Regions from separate parts of the Breoghania sp. JC706 genome, predicted to be linked through region 3. Evidence: predicted binding sites of a transcription regulator. Region 3 holds the regulator's gene; each other region holds the start of a gene.
The links. The regulator PhoB, encoded in region 3, activates phosphate uptake and scavenging genes when phosphate is short. The targets are predictions, from matches to a motif close to TGTCATNNANCTGTCAT.

Region 1: a site for PhoB is predicted at 4,960-4,976, ahead of V2L18_RS21665 (RNA degradosome polyphosphate kinase). Genes of this name have one in related genera too.
Region 2: a site for PhoB is predicted at 4,003-4,019, ahead of V2L18_RS22535 (alkaline phosphatase). Genes of this name have one in related genera too.

The regions. Positions count from the first base shown of each region.
Region 1 is NZ_JBANCG010000013.1:87,044-93,641, forward strand. Features, by position in the region: gene lptF (LPS export ABC transporter permease LptF) at 1-1,099, opposite strand, end outside; gene V2L18_RS21650 (leucyl aminopeptidase) at 1,515-3,014, shown strand; gene V2L18_RS21655 (DNA polymerase III subunit chi) at 3,565-4,005, shown strand; gene V2L18_RS21660 (class I SAM-dependent methyltransferase) at 4,162-4,869, shown strand; gene V2L18_RS21665 (RNA degradosome polyphosphate kinase) at 5,009-6,598, shown strand, end outside.
Region 2 is NZ_JBANCG010000016.1:9,572-16,169, forward strand. Features, by position in the region: gene V2L18_RS22520 (FtsX-like permease family protein) at 1-842, opposite strand, end outside; gene V2L18_RS22525 (ATP-binding cassette domain-containing protein) at 839-1,534, opposite strand; gene V2L18_RS22530 (hypothetical protein) at 1,782-2,210, opposite strand; gene V2L18_RS22535 (alkaline phosphatase) at 2,413-3,918, opposite strand; gene glnA (type I glutamate--ammonia ligase) at 4,453-5,862, opposite strand; gene V2L18_RS22545 (P-II family nitrogen regulator) at 6,057-6,395, opposite strand.
Region 3 is NZ_JBANCG010000002.1:24,472-31,069, forward strand. Features, by position in the region: gene pstA (phosphate ABC transporter permease PstA) at 1-604, shown strand, start outside; gene pstB (phosphate ABC transporter ATP-binding protein PstB) at 712-1,509, shown strand; gene phoU (phosphate signaling complex protein PhoU) at 1,559-2,278, shown strand; gene phoB (phosphate regulon transcriptional regulator PhoB) at 2,320-3,018, shown strand; gene V2L18_RS03340 (GcrA family cell cycle regulator) at 3,326-3,844, opposite strand; gene V2L18_RS03345 (aspartate aminotransferase family protein) at 4,212-5,411, shown strand; gene argF (ornithine carbamoyltransferase) at 5,408-6,349, shown strand; gene V2L18_RS03355 (Hsp33 family molecular chaperone) at 6,346-6,598, shown strand, end outside.

The DNA of each region.
Region 1 (6,598 bases), on a different contig from region 3:
CGCGCATCCAGACGGGGCGGGTATCGGCAAGCGCAAGGCGGGCGCTGATGAGGATGACGGCGAGTGGAACGAGATAGATCGCGAATACCAGATTGGGATCGGTGACCGCCATGTTGCTCGCACCGAAGCCTGCGACGCGCACAAGCACACATCCGAACAAGGCTCCAAGAACACCGGTGTGCCGGCTTTGCCGGGTCGTTCTCGCCTCGCCGAGAAAGACGAACACGATCATGCCAAAGGCGAGCGGATAGAGCGCTACGGCGAAGCGGTCATGGATTTCGGCTTTAAACCGGTCCGTGTAGCGCTTGTAATACTCGTCGTCTGCCGGCGGATTGAGCAGTTCCCCGATGGTGCGCTCCGACGGCTTGAAGGTTGGTGCGGACGCCTGCGGCATCAGGCTCGTCAGATCGAAAGCGTATGATTCGAACTTCACGATCGAAATCGCGCCGGTCGCATTGGTGCGTCGCTGAATGGTGCCGTCGTGCATGACGAGCAACATGCGCCCCGCAATCTCCGCGACCTGTCCCTTCTGAGCGAGATACGTGAATGTCGTTTCGGGATCGCGCCGGTCATCCATCATCAGACTTTCCAGCGTGCCGTCGCCGGAGCGGTTGCGGATGTGGAACGTCAGGCCGTCGTCGACCTCGATAAAGCGTCCGGGGCGGACAATGTTGGCAACCAGATCGACGCGGACCTGGGTGAGTTCTTCGCGAAGCTGGGCGAGGCCTGCGGGCGACACCCAGAGAGATGCTATGAGCGTGAGGATGCTGAGCAGCCCGGCGAAGGCCATGACCGGCTTGAGAACCTTCGTCTTGGCGGCGCCGGTCGCGTTGATCACGACAAGCTCGTTGTCGCTGTTCAGGGCATTCAGAACGATGATGAGTGCGATTGCGAGGGCGAAGGGAGCTACAATCACGCCGAGAAAGGGAAGCGCGAGCATCGTCATCTTCAGAAACTGGACGATGGTCTGGCCCTTGGCCGTGACCAGGTCGAGCTGGCGCAACGCCTGCGTTGCCCACACGACGCCGATCATTGCGCCGAATGCAAGCAGAAAGGCGCCCGAGATGCGTCTCAGGATATAGCGCTCGATCGTCTTCATCATATGTCCGAAGGCCGTCCCTGCCGCGGCCAGGGGAGTGCGCCATGCGCGGCTCGTGCGCGCCGAACGGTGCCGCATTCCCCGTTGCGGTACCGTGTTTTAGCCAAGTGCCATGCGCCGTCAACGCGTGGCTGCAGAATGGTGCTGCGCAGGATCGCTTTTCCCCGTCGCGCCGTCGCGAGCATTGCCCGGAAAACCTGCTTTGCTGCGGTCCCCCAATACCCGCCATAACTAGCATGATTTTGGGTGAAGACGCTCTCAAGAAACAAGGTTAACGATTTTCGACCGGCGCACTGTTGCGCGATGGACGCAGGGCGTCAAACGCTCTCAAGTCCGCGCGCACCTTTGCTAAAGGCGAAGCAGTGGCCTATGTGTGTCGACACATTCTTGAACGAGCAAGGTCTGGATCTCCGATATGGCAGAGCTTCCGAGTATTGGTTTTTCGAAGCCGGCGGCCCCGAAGAAGGGCACCGCCGTCGTGTTCACCGACGAAACGCTGTCGCTTGGTGCGGCAGCAAGCGAGATCGATGCCGCAACCGACGGCGCGATCACGCGGGCGATGAAGGTTGCCGGCTATAAGGGCGCTTCGATGGCGAGCCTCGATATCGTGGCTCCTGCCGGCGCAAAGCTCGACCGGATCGCGGTAATCGGGCTCGGCAAGGCCGGTGACCTTTCCGAGTTCGACTGGCTCCGTCTTGGCGGCGCGGCGATGGGTGCGGTCATTTCGGCCAAGGCAACGCATGCTTCGATCCATCTGGAGCTTCCGGACGGAAAGGCAATAGCGGCGGAACAGGCGGCGGATGTTGCCGCGGGCGCCAAGCTGCGCAGCTATACCTTCGACAAGTACAAGACGAAGAAGAAGGACGAGGACAAGTCCAAATCGGCGAAGGTGACGATCTGCGTGACCGGCTCCGACGAGGCAGAGAAGGCGTGGGAGACGGTCGAGGGCGTTGCCGACGGGGCGATTCTCGCGCGCGATCTCGTCAACGAGCCTGCCAACGTGCTCGGCACGGAAGAATTCGCCAGGAAGGCCAAGGCGCTCGAAAAGCTCGGCGTCGAAGTCGAAATCCTTGGCGAGAAGGAAATGGCGAAACTCGGCATGAACGCGCTGCTTGGCGTCGCACGAGGCTCCGCCCGTCCGCCCAAGCTTGCCATCATGCAATGGAAGGGAGGCAAGTCCAAGCAGCAGCCGATCGCCTTCATCGGCAAGGGCGTGGTGTTCGATTCCGGCGGCATTTCGATCAAGCCCGGAGCCGGCATGGAAGACATGAAGGGCGATATGGGCGGCGCAGCGGCCGTGACCGGCCTCATGCACGCGCTGGCCGCGCGCAAGGCGAAGGTCAATGCCGTTGGCGTGATTGGCCTTGTGGAGAATATGCCGGATGCGGACGCCCAGCGGCCCGGCGATATCGTCACCGCGATGTCTGGTACCACCATCGAGGTCATCAATACCGATGCCGAAGGTCGTCTCGTGCTGGCCGATGCGCTTTGGTACACACAGGACCGGTTCAAGCCCGCTTTCATGATCAATCTGGCGACGTTGACCGGCGCGATCATCATCGCGCTTGGAAATCATCACGCAGGCCTTTTCTCCAACAATGACGAACTGGCCGGACGTCTGAGCGCGGCAGGTCTTGCGACTGGCGAGAAGGTCTGGCGGATGCCGATCGGACCGGAATACGAGAAGCTGATCGAGGCGAAGTTCGCCGATATCAAGAATGCCGGCGGTCGCCCGGCCGGATCGATCACGGCCGCGCAGTTCCTTCAGCATTTCGTCAACGATGTGCCCTGGGCGCACCTTGATGTGGCCGGGACAGCCATGGGCTCGCCGGAAACGGAAATCAGCAAGACCTGGGCATCGGGCTTCGGCGTGCGTTTGCTCGACCGGCTGGTGCGCGACCACTACGAGGCATGACAGCCGGTTTTTTGCCCTAGAAGAACCCTGGGAACGAGAAAAGCCCGCTTCGCAGACGCGAGGCGGGCTTTTCGGTGAAGACGTCTTGTGCCGGCTGAGCCGGCGATCAGCAGGCCTTGTAAGCCTGGCAGGCGCTCGCCTCATCGGTCACCACGGCACCGACACCGGCGACAGCTCCGGCAAGTCCGGCAACGAGAGCGACGAACAGGCAAAAACGAACGAACATGATCGAACCCTGAAAGCGATTACTGACGGCATCATAGCCAGCCTCTTGGTGCGCCCCTGTGATGAGAATCACCCCTGGCACCATTGGGCAGATGCTGAAGCCGGCCGGTGTCTATTGCGTTAAAGATGAAGACGCGCAATCGCCAAAGCGGTTTTGCGCGGTCTGATCGGGAAGATCGTCGACGCCTGTTGCCCGTGCGCCGCACTCGTGCGATCACGGAACGGGGACAGGATGACCCGCGGAGGCCCAGCACCGTCGCTATAATCGGTTTCGGGCGAAGTGGTTCCAGTTTCTGAGGAAAATTGGGGGGCGACCTTGAGCGAAGTGCTGTTCTACCATCTGCAGCGACGGACGCTGGAAAGCGTCGTCACGGATCTGGCCGAGAAGTCGCTGGAACGGGGATGGAAGGTCGTCATTCAATGCGGCGGTCCGGAGCGTCGGGACGCGCTCGATGGTTACCTGTGGACATACCGCGAGGATTCGTTTCTGCCCCATGGAACGGCGGCCGATGGGCAGGAGGCGGATCAGCCGGTCTATCTGACCGACGGGCCGGAAAACCCCAATCAGGCCAATGTACGCTTTCTTGTCGACCGGGCCTTGCCGCCCGATCTCTCTCCTTATGAGCGCGGCGTCTACATTTTTGATGGCAATGACGAACAGTCACTGGCCGATGCCAGGCTGCGCTGGAAGGAATCGAAAGCTGCCGGGCACACCGTGACCTATTGGCAGGAAAACGACCGCGGCGGCTTCTCCAAAAAAGCCTGAGGCAGTCGTCCGGCGGGAGGAGGGCGGTTCGGCCCGCGGTGCGCGAGACAGGGGAAGATCCTAAAGCGAGAGCGCTGTCCAATTCCGGCTTTGCGAAATGGCGTCCGCTTTCCCAAATCAGGCTGAAACCCATACGGGAGGAGATCAGACGCAACCATGGTCAGCGACATTCACGAGGACGAAGCGTTCATGAAGCGCCGGTCAGCCGCCAGTGAGCGGCTCAATGGACAATCCGGCTCCAGGGGCGGCAATCGGGAAGCGCGGCATGCCTGGTTCGAGGAGGTCTATCGTTCCGCCGGCGAGGATCCGGCTGCCGTGCCCTGGGCCGACCTGGCGCCGAAGACCGCTTTGCTCGACTGGCTGAACGAGCATCCCGGTCATGGGCGAAGGGCGATCGATGTCGCCTGCGGGCTCGGTGATAATGCCGAGGCGCTTGCAGCTGCGGGGTGGCAGACGACGGCCTTTGATTTTGCGAAGGATGCGATCGTCTGGGCACGAAAGCGGTTTGCAGGTTCGCACGTGGACTACCGGGTTGCCGATTTGCTCGACCTGCCGACGGAGTGGGCCGGCGCCTTTGATCTCGTCCACGAGTGCTATACTTTGCAGGCGCTGAACGTTGCCATGCGGGAAGCGGCCTTCGCGTCTGTGGCCCGTCTTGTCAAACCGGGCGGAATGCTGCTCGTGATTACCCGAGTTCAACCAGATGGTGCCTGGGGCGACGGGCCGCCGTGGCCGTTGTTGCCGGCTGAACTCGCCGGTTTCGGCGATCTCGGTTTCCTGGAGGAAGACGTTTGCGAATATGATGTGGCGCGGCCGGGTGGGCGCATCATTCCGCATGTGCGTGTACAGTTCCGAAAGAAGTAGGCGGACCGCCGGCGGCGGGTTTTGCCTCTTCAGCGACGATCGCTCCGCCGCACGTCTGCGTGAAACCCACTTCTCCTGTCACAGTCGGACTGTCACATTACCGATATAAGAGGGGATATTTCGAATCCGGAGACGCATCATGGACGAGATGGCGAAAGTGGTATCACCCGACCACGAGACCAAGGCTGGACCCGATACGGAGGCCGCTGCCCGCCGGGCGGACCTGTCGGAGGAGGCCGCACGGCTGATGACCAGCTCGTCCCGCTTCATCAATCGCGAACTCTCCTGGTTGCAGTTCAATCATCGTGTGCTCGAAGAATCGATGAATCCGCAGCATCCGCTTCTCGAGCGGCTTCGGTTCCTGTCGATTTCGGCGAACAATCTCGATGAATTCTTCATGGTGCGGTTCGCGGGTCTCAAGGGGCAGGAGCGCGCCAATGTGCGGACGGTTTCCGATGACGGACTATCCCCTTGGGAGCAATTGACGCGTATCAGCGACCGGGTGAAGGAGCTGCAGTCCGAGCAACAGCGGAATTGGGCCGTTCTGCGCCGCGAACTTGCCGAAAACGACATCGTTCTGGTCGATTCGGGCGATCTCGACGACAGCGAGCGGACCTGGCTTGAGACGTTTTTCCTGACGCACATCTTTCCCGTTTTGACGCCGCTGGCGATCGACCCGGCGCATCCGTTCCCCTTCATCCCGAATCTCGGTTTCTCGCTGGTGCTTGATCTCATGAAGATCGGCGGCGGGGCGGGAATGACGGCGCTGTTGCGCATCCCCGGTCAGGTTCAGCGATTTGTCGCCTTGCCCGTCCGCGAGAACGACGGCGAGTCACACCCGACCAGGTTCATTGCCGTGGAAACGCTTCTGACGCTGTTCATCAAGCAGCTTTTCCCCGGCTACGAGGTTCGCGGCAAAGGCGTGTTCCGGGTGATCCGCGACAGCGACATCGAGCTTGAGGAAGAGGCCGAAGATCTCGTACGGCTGTTCGAAAGCGCCCTGAAGCGGCGACGGCGTGGTTCCGCGATCCGGTTGGAAATCGAATCGGCGACGCCCGCCGCACTGCGTGCCTTCGTGGCAGAGGCCATGCAGGTGGAGGAGAGCGATACGTTTCTGGTCGACGGTCTTATGGCGCTGACGAATCTGTCGGAACTCGTGAGCATCGACCGTTCCGATCTGAAATTCAGCCCGTACACGGCACGGTTTCCCGAGCGCGTCCGCGAACATGGCGGAGACTGCCTGGCTGCGATCCGCGAGAAGGATTTTCTCGTCCATCATCCCTACGAGTCCTTCGACGTCGTGGTGCAGTTCCTGCGCCAGGCCGCGCAGGATCCCGACGTGATGGCGATCAAGCAGACGCTCTATCGCACCTCGAACGACAGCCCAATCGTCAAGGCGCTCTCCGAAGCGGCAGAGGCGGGCAAATCGGTAACGGCGCTGGTGGAGCTGAAGGCGCGCTTCGACGAAGAGGCCAACATCCGCTGGGCGCGCGATCTGGAGCGGGCCGGGGTGCAGGTCGTTTACGGCTTCATCGAGTTCAAGACCCACGCCAAACTCTCGATGGTGGTGCGTCGCGAGCAGGGGCGGCTGACGTCCTACTGCCATATCGGTACGGGCAACTATCACCCGATCACCGCACGTATCTACACTGACCTCTCGTTCTTCACCGCCGATCCCGTGATCGCGCAGGATGTGGCGAAGGTTTTCAACTTCATCACCGGATACGCA
Region 2 (6,598 bases), on a different contig from region 3:
CGCATGTCGCCAAGAAGGGCATAGAGCTCGACCAGCACTTCTGCGGGAAAGAAGGCGGTGCTGTCCTGCGCCCGGTAGATGTTTCTGAGGCCATAGGCGGCGGCGACCGAATCCGGCTTCACGACGAGCGCCGGGACGCCGGGAAGCTCGCTCGGCACGTAGGGCGGGCCGACCTGTTCGGAACCCTTGCCGTGGCCGTTCGGCAGGTTGTGGAGCTCCCACGTCAGTTCCACCGGCACGACGATGGCCGTGTCCCACGGCGAGCCCGTCGGCGCCATGCGGCCGACGACGGTAAGCTCCGCGCCGTGCTCGTGATCGTGGCCGTGTTCGTCGCCGTCGCCGCCGAGTTCATCGTGGCCGTCGCCGTGGGTCGGGTGGAAGGTGTCGCCGAGCTTCAGCGGCGAGGCGTAGCCCACCACCGCCTCCTCGTGATCGGCGAAGACGCGGCCCTCGCTGAGCGCACCGCCGCTTAGGTGGGTGACGAAGGCGGGAACCGAGCCGACAATGGGGGCTCCGTCGTGGCTGTCGCCGAAGGCGATGGGAGCGACGATCTCGGCATGCGGCTCGGCGAAGGCGCGGGCGACGACCTCCGGTTTCAGCAGTTCGATGGACCCGGTGCGCAGGAAGACGGCCTTGAGCATGGCGTCGGTCTGGCTGCCTGGGGCGGCGATGACGAGGTCGAAGCGGTCGGCGGCGTGCGCGCTGCCGCGCTTCAGGGCGCGTTCCTGTGAAGTGATGGCGACGCCGAGGGCGACGGCCACGGCGATCAGCGCGACGAAAGTGAGCGTGGTCACCGGATTGCGGCGGAGCGTGGCGAGGACGAGGGGGAGCGGGTTCATCATGCCGGTATCTCCTCGCGCGAGAGCGTCTCTGTCAGATGGCCGCGCTCCAGATGGAGGACGCGGTCGGCGCGCGAAATGACGATCGGGTCGTGGCTGACGGCGAGAACCAGCCGGCCCTCGTCGCGGGCGAGCGCCTGAAGACGATCGGCGACGAGGCGAGAGGCCTCGGCATCGAGGCTCGCCGTCGGTTCGTCGGCGAAAATGGCCGGAGGGTCGAACAGCAGGGCGCGGGCGATGGCGGTGCGCTGCTGTTCGCCGCGCGACAGCATCGAGGCGTGGCGGCGGGCTGTCGGCACCTGCAGCGCTTCGAGCAGCATTTGGGCGCGCGCGGCGAGGGCGGCCCGGTCTGCGGTGCCGCCGAAACGGGTGGCGAGCGCGACGTTGGCGAGCGGCGAGAGTTCCGGGATCAGATGGAAGTCCTGGAAGATCAGGCCGACGGTCGCGCGGCGCCAGCGGTCGCGGCGGGACTCCGACAGGGCGTAGATGTCCTGTGCCTCGTGGCGCACGGTGCCGGTCGTCGGCGTCAGCAGGCCGCAGAGCGCATAGAGGAGGCTCGACTTGCCGGAGCCGGACGGGCCGGTGACGACGACGAGGCTTTCGCGGCCCAGCTCCAGTGCGGGCAGTTCCAGCACCGTGAACGGCCGGCCGCCGCCATCGCGGTAGCTGAGGGTGAGGTTTTCGATGGCGAACATGATGTTTGGGCCTTCTGGTCGGTGGTTGGAGCGAGGGTCTGCAAGGCCTCTCCACCGGGCGATGTCATTCCCGCGCAGGCGGTAATCCAGCAACCGCCGGTTTCGATGACGGATTGCCAAGGCTGGCCTCCGGGATTGCTGGATCCCCGCCTTCGCGGGGATGACATCCGGGGGGAGGGAGCGTTCATGCCCGTTTCCCTCTGCTCGTGAACAGATCTGGACCGGAACGACTGCCTTTGGTCACCGCTCACAACTTCTCGAACGAGGCGGAGGTGATGCGTACGCGGCTGACGAAGCCGATTTCGGTGTCGGTGTAGGTGCCGAGCGCCAGATTGCCGGAAACCTCGATCGGCACGTTGAAGGGCACCACGTCGATGATGTCGTCGGTGTAGACGACGAGAATGTCGTCGGGCCATTCCGCCTCGCTCTCGCAGAACGGGCATACGGCGAGGGGGCGGGAGGTGAGGACGAAGAACTTCGCCTGCGCCTTCAGGGGCGGCGCCATGTAGCCGCGCACGGCGACGGTCCGGTTCTCGTGTTCCTTCGCGTAGGGCGAGAAGGAGAGATCCTTGTTGTAGAGGTCGCGGATGCGCAGGAGATCGTCTGCGGCGCGCGCGGGCAGGGCGGCGAGAACAAGAGGGGCGGCTGCGGCTGCGAGAAACTGGCGGCGGTGCATTGTGGTCACGTCTCGATCGCTTGAATAAGCAACTCTCCGTCGTCATTGCCCGGCTTTGTCCGGGCAATCCAGTCGGAGGCGCGCCGGGTGGAGAGTGCTGGTTCCCCCGGGCTTCGCCGGGGGATGACGTTGGCGGTCATGGGGACGGAAGGCACGGGAACGAGCCCGAGAACCGGGCTCGTTCCACGATGTCGGCCGCCTGTTACTCGCCGTTGTGGGCGGCGTGGTTCATCACGTGGAAGATGTAGTTCTGTTCCACGGTGCCGTCGAAGAGGTGGGACCACGGGCCCTTGGCGTAGACCGCCACGTCCTCGCCCGAGTGGGTCTCGGAGGAAAGCGGGATCAGCGCCTGCTGGACGTAGTCCTTGTCCTCGACGATCTCCTCGTCGATGGCCGGACGCGAACCCGAATAGGTGCCGTCGTCCTGCTTCTTCAGGACCGAGCCGACGCCGTTCAGGTAGCCGATGACGGTGTAGGGCTTGCCGTCGTCGGCAAGAAGCGGCGCGGCGGCGTGCTTTTCGCCCTTGCCGTCGACGTCGTAGCACAGGCCGTTGATCGGCGAGCCGCGGCCGCAGTAGCCGTTGAAGGCGATCGCGTGCTCGTGGTCGGCGGTAACGATGATGAGCGTGTCGGCGTCGTCCGTCATCTCGTCGGCAAGCGCGATGGCATCGGCGAACGCCTTGCCGTCGGTCAGCATGCGCGCGCCGTTGCCGTCATGGTTGGCGTGGTCGACGCGGCCGGCCTCAATGTCGAGGTAGAAGCCGTTGCCGTTCTTCGACAGCTTCTTGATGGCCGCAGCGGTCATCTCGGCCAGCGACGGCTCGCCGGTGCGGTCGGCCTCGTATTTCATGTGGGAGGCCTCGAACAGGCCGATGACCGGCTTGTCGCTGTCGAGATCGAGCGCCTTGAAGGTGTCCTCGTTCCAGGCGTACTGGCCGCCGAGATCCTGGATTTCCTTGATGATGTTGCGCCCGTCGGTGCGCTTGCCGGACTTGCCTTCCTCGCCCTTGACGTCCTTGGGCAGGAAGTGGCGGCGGCCGCCGCCGAGTGCGATGTCGACGACGCCGGCCTTGATCTGGTCGAACAGCTGCGCGGCGATGTCCTTCTGGGCGGTGCAGCCCTCGGGCAGCTTGGAATCGTCTTCCCAGTCGCGGTTGGCGGTCTTGGCGTAGACGCCGGCCGGCGTCGCGTGGGTGATGCGCGCGGTGGAGACGACGCCGACCGACTTGCCTTCGCCGGCCACGATTTCAGCGAACGTCTTCAGCTCATGACCCGTCACGCCGGCGCAATCGCCATGGGCGACCGAGGGGTCGATGTTGATCATGCCGTTCTTCTGCTTCACGCCCGTGTTCATCGCGCCGGCGGTGGGCGCCGAATCGGGGGTCTGGCCGTTGGTGGTGTAGGTCTTCACCAGCGCCAGATGCGGGAAGGCTTCCTGCGGCTGGACGTATTCCGAACCCAGAAGGCCCTTCTGCTGGCCGGAGAACAGGCGCACGGCATAGTTGGTGCCGACACCCTGGCCGTCGGCGGTGAACAGGATGATGTTCTTCGCGCGGCGGGTGTTGGGCTGCTTGGCGAGATTGGCGGCGAGCGTGTCCTGGCCGACCTTGAACCAAGGACTGCCGGCCTGCGGCAGCGCATCCTGCGCGAGCGCGCCGGACGAGGCCACCGAGGCGCCGGCGACGAGCGCGGCGATGAAGAGCTTCATGTCGAATTTTCCCCGAATTGAATGCATGGATCGCCGGCCGGGCAAGGCGTCCGGCAGGCAACGGCAGATCGCTACAGCCGTCGGGTGACAGGCCGATGACGGTGGGGCAGAGGCCTGTGAAAAATGCGGGGGAAGTGGTGCGTGTTGGGGAGAGGCGCTTTGTGCGGCGCTGCTGCCGCACTGGTCGCGCGTAGGGAGCCTGTCGGCGCTTGTTGCGCTGGATCCCGGATCTCTCGATGCGCCTTGCGGCGCACTCGGTCCGGGATGACGGAGGAAAGATCGGGGGAACCGGCAAGAGTGAGGAGAGCCTCGGGCCTCGCAGCCCGCTCCCTCATCCTGAACCGAGCACGCCGTCAGACGTGTCGACAGATTCAGGATCCAGGGTTCAGTCGGCGCGAAAGCGCCGTCCATGGCTCTTTTCGATGGCTCCGCGCGCCGAGAGGCTGCGGTAACGGTGCGCCCGTCGCACATGAAAAAAGGGGCGCCTTGCGGCGCCCCTTCGATGCTTTTCGAGATAATCGCGTCCTGCGGAAATCAGCAGGAGTAGTACAGGTCGAACTCGACCGGGTGCGGGGTCATCTCGTAGCGCATGTTCTCTTCCATCTTCAGATCGATGTAGGCGTCGATCTGGTCGTCGTCGAACACGCCGCCGGCCTTCAGGAACTCGCGGTCGACGTCGAGGCTCTCAAGAGCCTCGCGCAGCGAGCCGCTGACGGTCGGGATGTCCTTCAGCTCTTCCGGCGGCAGGTCGTAGAGGTTCTTGTCCATCGCGTCGCCGGGATGGATCTTGTTCTTGATGCCGTCGAGGCCGGCCATCAGCATGGCGGAGAAGGCCAGGTACGGATTGGCGGAGGGATCCGGGAAGCGGACCTCGACGCGCTTGGCCTTCGGAGAGGAGGCCATCGGGATGCGGCAGGAAGCCGAACGGTTGCGCGAGGAGTAGGCCAGCAGCACCGGCGCCTCGTAGCCCGGGACCAGACGCTTGTAGGAGTTGGTCGAGGGGTTGGTGAAGGCGTTCAGCGCCTTGGCGTGCTTCAGGATGCCGCCGATGTAGTACAGGCAGGTCTCCGACAGGTCGGCATAGAGATTGCCGGCGAAGGCCGGCTTGCCGTCCTTCCAGATCGACTGGTGGACGTGCATGCCCGTGCCGTTGTCGCCGAAGACCGGCTTCGGCATGAACGTTGCAGACTTGCCGTAGGCGGCGGCAACCTGGTGCACCGCATACTTGTAGATCTGCATCTTGTCGGCCTGACGGGTCAGGGTGTCGAACTTCATGCCGAGTTCGTGCTGGGCAGCCGCCACTTCGTGGTGGTGCTTTTCGACCTCGATGCCCATCTCGGCCATCACGGTCAGCATCTCGGAGCGGTAGTCCTGGCCCTGGTCGATCGGCGGCACGGGGAAGTAGCCGCCCTTCGTGCGCGGACGGTGACCCATGTTGCCGGCCTCGTACTCGGAGCCGAGGTTGGTCGGCAGCTCCATGGAGTCCAGCTCGAAGCCGGTCTTGTAAGGCTCGGTGGAGAAGCGGACGTCGTCGAAGACGAAGAATTCGGCTTCCGGGCCGACGAAGACGGTGTCGCCGACGCCGAGCGTCTTGACGTAGGCCTCGGCCTTCTTCGCGGTCATGCGCGGATCGCGGTTGTAGGCCTCGCCGGAGGCCGGCTCCAGGATGTCACAGAAGATCGCCATCGTGGACTGCGCGAAGAACGGATCGATATGCGCAGATTCCGGGTCCAGCATGAGGGTCATGTCGGACTCGTTGATCGCCTTCCAGCCGGCGATGGAGGAGCCGTCGAACATCACGCCCTCGGCGAACATGTCCTCGTCGACGAGCGAGCAGTCCATGGTGACGTGCTGCATCTTGCCGCGCGGATCGGTGAAGCGCAGGTCAAGGAACTTCACGTCCTTGTCTTTGATCGTCTTGAGGACGTCGTTGGCAGTGCTCATTGGTACCTTCCTGGAATTCCTAAGGAGTGAGCGTTGGTGGTGGTCAGGCGTCGCGGCCCGGCAGGCGCCGGCAGTCTTTTGAGTGGTGCCTGCCTTCCGGCGGACGCAAATCAGAACTCTCGATGGCGGACGTATCGGATGACGGATGTCTTGACGACGGACTGTGGCCCGGAAGGGATCAGCCGGCGGCGGGATCAGATCGCGTCGTTGCCGGTCTCGCCCGTGCGGATGCGCACCGCATCCTCGATGTTGAGAACGAAGATCTTGCCGTCGCCGATCCGGCCGGTCTGCGCGGAGGTGCGGATCGCTTCCACCGCCTTCTCGACCAGATCGTCGGTCAGGACGATCTCGACTTTTACCTTCGGCAGGAAATCGACCACATATTCGGCGCCCCTGTAGAGCTCCGTATGGCCCTTCTGCCGCCCGAAGCCCTTGGCCTCGGTAACGGTGATGCCCTGCAGGCCGACTTCCTGCAGCGCCTCCTTCACTTCGTCTAGCTTAAAGGGTTTGATGATCGCTTCGATCTTCTTCATCGCCTCCCTTTCTCCGGGTCATGCTGGCGGATCCGGAAACAGTCCGGCCCATCCCTTCGCCCGGGTAGAAAGCAGGGTTCATGCCAATGGACCTGACGCGCCGTGAAAACGCGCAATGTCCCCGATTCCGCCTGAAATTCGAGCAGCTGCGCGGCACGGTATCAAGTCCGCGATGCGCGTGTATGGCTAATATGTAGGCAAAA
Region 3 (6,598 bases):
CGTCGCCGCCTCCATCTATCTGGAGGAATTCGCGCCGAAGAACCGCTGGACCGACCTCATCGAGGTCAACATCAACAATCTGGCGGCGGTGCCCTCCATCGTCTTCGGCCTGCTGGGGCTTGCCGTCTTCATCAACTTCATGCACCTGCCGCGCTCCGCCTCGCTGGTCGGCGGCCTGGTGCTGACGCTGATGACGCTGCCCACCATCATCATCGCCACGCGCGCCGCGCTGAAGGCGGTGCCGCCCTCGATCCGCGCCGCCGCGCTCGGCATCGGCGCCTCCAAGATGCAGATGGTCTTCCATCACGTGCTGCCGCTTGCCGCCCCCGGCATCCTGACCGGCACCATCATCGGCCTCGCCCAGGCGTTGGGCGAGACCGCGCCGCTGCTGCTGATCGGCATGGTCGCCTTCGTCGCCGACTATCCGGCGACGCCGATGGATCCGGCCACCGCTCTTCCCGTCCAGATCTACATGTGGGCGAACGAGGCCGAACGCGCCTTCGTGGAGCGCACCTCCGGCGCGATCATCATTCTTTTGATGTTCCTGGCCGTCATGAACATCACCGCGATCATCCTGCGCCGCAGGTTCGAGCGCCGCTGGTAGCGGGCCGCGCCGGGCGAGAAACGGATTTGCGAGACCGTGCCGTCCGGCGCCTGCCGGCGGCACGGGAAACCGCCGAAAGGGTTTTGACAATGAGCGATGCAATGGAAATGACGGGCGATACCGCCGCGGCCTCCGCCGCCGCCGGCAATCCCGTCATGATGCGCGGGCGCGATGTCTGTGTCTTCTACGGCGAAAAGCAAGCGCTCTTCGGCGTCGATCTCGACGTGCGCGCCAACGAGGTCACCGCACTGATCGGCCCGTCGGGCTGCGGCAAGTCGACCTTCCTGCGCTGCCTCAACCGCATGAACGACACCATCGAGGGCTGCCGGGTGACCGGCAAGATCACCCTTCAGGGGGCCGACATCTACGATCCCAAGGTGGACGTGGTGGAACTGCGCGCCTCCGTCGGCATGGTCTTCCAGAAGCCGAACCCTTTCCCGAAGTCGATCTTCGAGAACATCGCCTACGGTCCCCGCATCCACGGTCTTGCCAAGAACAAGACCGAGATGGAGGAGATCGTGGTGACCAGCCTGCAGAAGGCGGGACTGTTTGAGGAGGTCAAGGACCGGCTCGACGAGCCCGGCACCGGTCTTTCCGGCGGCCAGCAGCAGCGCCTGTGCATCGCCCGCGCCATCGCCGTCAGCCCCGAGGTCATCCTCATGGACGAGCCGTGCTCCGCGCTCGATCCCATCGCCACCGCGCGCGTGGAGGAACTGATCGACGAGCTGCGTGAGAACTACACCATCGTCATCGTCACCCACTCCATGCAGCAGGCCGCCCGCGTCTCCCAGCGCACCGCCTTCTTCCACCTCGGCAATCTGGTCGAGGAAGGCCCGACGGACGATATCTTCACCAGTCCGCAGGACAAGCGCACGCAGGATTACATCACCGGTCGCTTCGGATGACGCCACGGCGATCCGCGCCGGACCGTCATTCGTACGAGAGGAAACAAGAATGTCCGAACATATCGTCACCGCGTTCGACCAGGATCTGAAGCAGCTTGCTGGCAAGATCGCCGAGATGGGCGGTCTGGCGGAGACAATCGTCAACGACGCCATCACCGCGCTGATGCGCATGGATGGCGAGCTTGCGCAGGCCGTGATCCAGGCCGACCGTCGCCTCGATGCGCTGCAGTTCCACATCGAGGACCAGGCCGTCCTGATGATCGCCCGCCGCCAGCCGATGGCCGGCGACCTGCGCCAGATCGTGGCGGCCATGCGCACCTGCAACGAGCTGGAGCGCGTCGGCGATCTCGCCAAGAACATCGCCAAGCGCGTCATCGCCATCGGCGGCGAACTGCGCTCCAAGAAGCTGGCGATCGGCGTGGAGCACATGGCCGAACTCGCCATGGTGCAGCTCAAGACCGTGCTCGACGCCTACATGCAGAGCGATGCGGAAACCGCCAAGGCGGTGCGCGAGCGTGACGAGGAGATCGACCGTCTCTACACCTCGCTGTTCCGCGAGCTCTTGACCTACATGATGGAAGATCCGCGCAACATCACCTTCTGCGCGCACCTCCTGTTCTGCGCCAAGAACATCGAACGCATTGGCGATCACGCAACCAACATCGCCGAGAACGTCCACTACATGATTACCGGCCAGCAGCTCACCGACGAGCGCCCGCGCACGGACGAAATCGACATCGCGGCCGTCGACGGCGACAATGACGACTGACACGTCCGACGGTTAATCGAGAGAGGCTGGAGACGCTTGGAATGCCGAAGGTCCTGATCGTAGAGGATGAGGAACCGCTCAGACTGCTTCTGCAATACAATCTGGAAGCGGAAGGGTACGCGGTGGAGACCTGCGCACGCGGGGACGACGCCGAGGTGATGCTGCGCGAGGCGCAGCCCGATCTGCTGCTGCTCGACTGGATGCTGCCGGGCCTGTCCGGCATCGAGCTGTGCCGGCGGCTCAGGGCGCGCGAGGAATCGAGCCGTTTGCCGATCATCCTGCTCACCGCGCGCGGCGAGGAGGCGGAACGCATTCGCGGGCTTTCGACCGGCGCCGACGACTACGTCGTCAAGCCGTTCTCCATTCCCGAACTGATCGCCCGCGTCGGGGCCATCCTGCGTCGCTCCAAGCCGGGGGTGGTCTCCTCCCAGTTGCGCTCCGGCGATATCGAGCTCGACCGCGAGACCCGCCGCGTCTACCGCTCCGGCCGCGAGATCCATCTGGGCCCGACGGAGTTCCGCCTGCTGGAATTCCTGATGCAGGCGCCGGGCCGCGTCTTCTCCCGCGAGCAGCTTCTTGACGGGGTGTGGGGCCACGACGTCTATGTCGACGAGCGCACGGTGGACGTCCATGTCGGCCGTCTGCGCAAGGCGATCAACCGCGGCAAGGTGAAGGACCCGATCCGCACCGTGCGCGGCTCCGGCTACGCCTTCAACGACCAGTTCGCGGTGGCCTCGTAAGGGGGGACGCGTGGCGCATGGCGCGAGCTCGGCCGGTCTTGTGATCGGCCGCATTTCACAATTTCTCTTCCGTCATCACCCGGCGCAGTCCGGGTGATCCAGCGCCCTCCATGCATGCTGCAGCCGGAGATGGATTGCCCGGACAAAGCCGGGCAATGACGGAGGAAATTCCTGATTTGGAAACCGAACCTTGGAAGGTGCGCGGCGGCGGCGTGCGTCAATTCCCCCGCCAATTACCGGCCCAAAAAAGAAAACGGCCGCCCGGGGGCGACCGTTTCTCTGAAAATCGTCTGTCGAAGCCGAAACCTTATCCGCGGGCGCGCTTGTCGCGGCGGCGGTCGTTCATCGGCTGGTAGGCGATCCGGCAATGGTGCGGGCAGTAGGGGACGCCCGGCTCCGAATTGCGGCCGCAGAAATAGAAATCGTCGGTGCTCGGGTCGCCGATCGGCCACTTGCAGGTGCGCTCGTTGAGCTGCAGGATCGTGGCCCGCTGCTCCTGGGGAATGACGAGCTCGGCCACCGGGGCCGGCTGCGTCGCCACCGCCGCGACAGGCGCCGCTTCCGTCTTCAGAGCCGTCGCGCCGATCGTGCGCGGTGCCGCCGGCGCCGCCGGGCGGGCGGGCGCCGCCGTCGTCGCGGGACGCGTGCGGCGCGGCTTGGCCGGGGCCGCGGCGGTCTTGGCGCGCCCGGAAAGACCCAGACGGTGAACCTTGCCGATGACGGCATTTCGTGTAACGCCACCGAGTTCGGTGGCGATTTGACTTGCGCTCAAGCCTTCTGACCATAGCCTCTTCAGAAGGTCGACGCGTTCGGTTGTCCAAGACATTAGATAACAACTCCGCCGGATAGCCGCTTCTCAACGGATATACTTCATACTCAGGCGCCGGTTGGCGTCTGTCAGAATTAACAGATTGGTTGCGAACCCGGTCCGCCGCACGAGATATCGTGTCTGAGTGGGCGAACAATACAATATGGCGGAAAGCGCCTGCAACCCTGAGGGACGTAAAAACGGCGGAAATCCGTAGTTTTCCCCAGATTAGCAGGGGCGACATTTCGCCATTTTCGAGCAAAGCAGATGGTCAAGCTTTGCATTGACACTCCCGCGCCACGACGGTGTATATAGAGCCTTCGCTGTCGTGCCGCCACATTGGCGGCACGCTTTGTTTTTGGCCCTCATTTTTGGGGATCGGACGATGAGTTCGTCGGCACTTTTTGGAACGTACGCGCGTAGTGAGCTGGCCTTCGTGAAGGGCGAGGGTTGCTGGCTGGAGACGTCCGACGGCCGACGATTCCTCGATTTCGCCGCCGGCATCGCCGTGAACTCTCTGGGACATGCCCACCCCCATCTCGTCACTGTTCTGCAGGAACAGGCGGCGAAACTGTGGCACGTCTCAAATCTGTACACGGTTCCGGGCCAGCAACGGCTCGGCGAGCGGCTTTGCGAGGCGACATTCGCCGACCGGGTCTTCTTCACCAATTCCGGTGCGGAGGCGATGGAGGCCTGCATCAAGACCGCGCGCCGCTACCAGTATGCCAACGGCTCGCCGGAGCGCTACGGCATCATCACCTTCGAGGGCGCCTTCCACGGCCGCACGCTGGCGACGATCGCCGCCGGTGGCCAGGCCAAGTATCTGGAAGGCTTCGGTCCCAAGGCGCCGGGCTTCACCCAGGTGCCCTTCGGCGACCTCGATGCGCTCAAGGCGGCCATCGACGAGACGACGGCCGCGATCCTGATCGAGCCGATCCAGGGCGAGGGCGGCATCCGTCCGGTGCCGCACGAGTTCCTGCGTTCGCTGCGCGCCCTGTGCGATGCGCACGGCCTCTTGCTGATCTTCGACGAGGTCCAGACGGGCGTTGGCCGCACGGGCAAGTTCTTCGCGCACGAATGGTCGGGCATCACGCCGGATCTGATGGGCATCGCCAAGGGCATCGGCGGTGGCTTCCCGATGGGCGCCTGCCTTGCCACCGAAGAGGCGTCCGCCTGCATGGTGCCGGGCACGCACGGAACGACGTTCGGCGGCAACCCGCTCGCCATGGCGGTGGGCAACGCCGTGCTCGATGTCGTGCTGGCCGATGGCTTCATCGACGGGGTGGCGCGCAAGGGCCTGGCGCTCAAGCAGAAGATCGCGTCCGTCATCGATGCGCACCCGCATGTCTACGAGGCGGTTCGCGGCGAGGGGCTGATGCTGGGTATCAAGTGCCGCGCGCCTGTGGGCGACGTGGTCGCCGCCGGTCGTGCGAACGGCCTGCTGTCGGTTCCCGCGGGCGACAACGTGGTGCGCCTGCTGCCGCCGCTGACGGTCAGCGAAGAGGACATGGATGAGGCGGTGAGCCGTCTCGATGCCGCCGCCGCGGCGGTGGAGGGCGCTATCGCGAAGGAGACGAGCGCGTGAAAAAGAACGGCGCAACACGCGATTTTCTGGACCTCAGCGCGGTCCCTGCCGCGGAACTGAAGGCGATCCTCGCCGAGGCTGTGCGCCTGAAGGGCGTGCGCAACGGCGCGCATCGCGGCCAGGGTCCGCTCGCCGGCAAGGTGCTGGCGATGATCTTCGAGCAGCCCTCCACGCGCACCCGCATCTCCTTCGATGTGGGCATGCGCGAGCTTGGCGGCGAACCGCTGATGCTGACCGGGCACGAGATGCAGCTCGGCCGTGGCGAGAGCATTCCCGACACCGCGCGCGTGCTCTCGCGCTTCGTCGACGCCATCATGATCCGTATACTGTCGCATGAGGATCTGCTGGAGCTCGCCGAATACGCCACGGTTCCGGTGATCAACGGGCTGACCAAGGTCTCCCATCCCTGCCAGCTCATGGCCGACCTCATGACCTACGAGGAGCACAAGGGCTCCATCGCCGGCAAGCGGGTCGCCTGGGTGGGGGATTCCAACAACGTGCTGCATTCCTGGATGCAGGCGGCCGAACGCTTCGACTTCCAGCTCCGCGTCGCCACGCCGCCGGAACTGGCGCCCGACATGGCGCAGGTGGAGAAGATCCGCTCCGCCGGCGCCGACATCGTGCTGACCAACGATGCGGACGAGGCCGTGGAGGCCGCCGACTGCGTCGTCACCGATTGCTGGGTCTCCATGGGCGACGACGAGGAGGAGGCGACCCGCCACAACCTCCTGAAAGCCTATCAGGTCAATGCGCGGCTGATGGAAAAGGCCGCGCGCGACGCCATATTCATGCACTGCCTGCCCGCCCACCGCGGCGAGGAGGTGACGGACGAGGTCATGGACGGCCCGCAGTCCGTTGTCTTCGACGAGGCGGAAAACCGGCTGCACGCCCAGAAGGGCGTGCTTGCCTGGTGCCTGGGAGCGATACCGAACTCATGACGTCCGAAAGACAAGCCGCAACGGACGCGGGACCGATCGATCTGGCCGGCGACGACGCGGTGCTGCCGTTTTCCGTCGAGCCGCTCGACGTGCGCGGTCGCGTCGTCTACCTGGGCGACACGGTCGACGCGATCCTGCAGCGCCACGCCTACCCGCCGGCCGTCTCGCGTCTGCTCGGCGAGGCCATCGTGCTCACCGCGCTGCTCGGCACCTCTTTGAAATTCGAGGGGCGTTTCATTCTGCAGACGC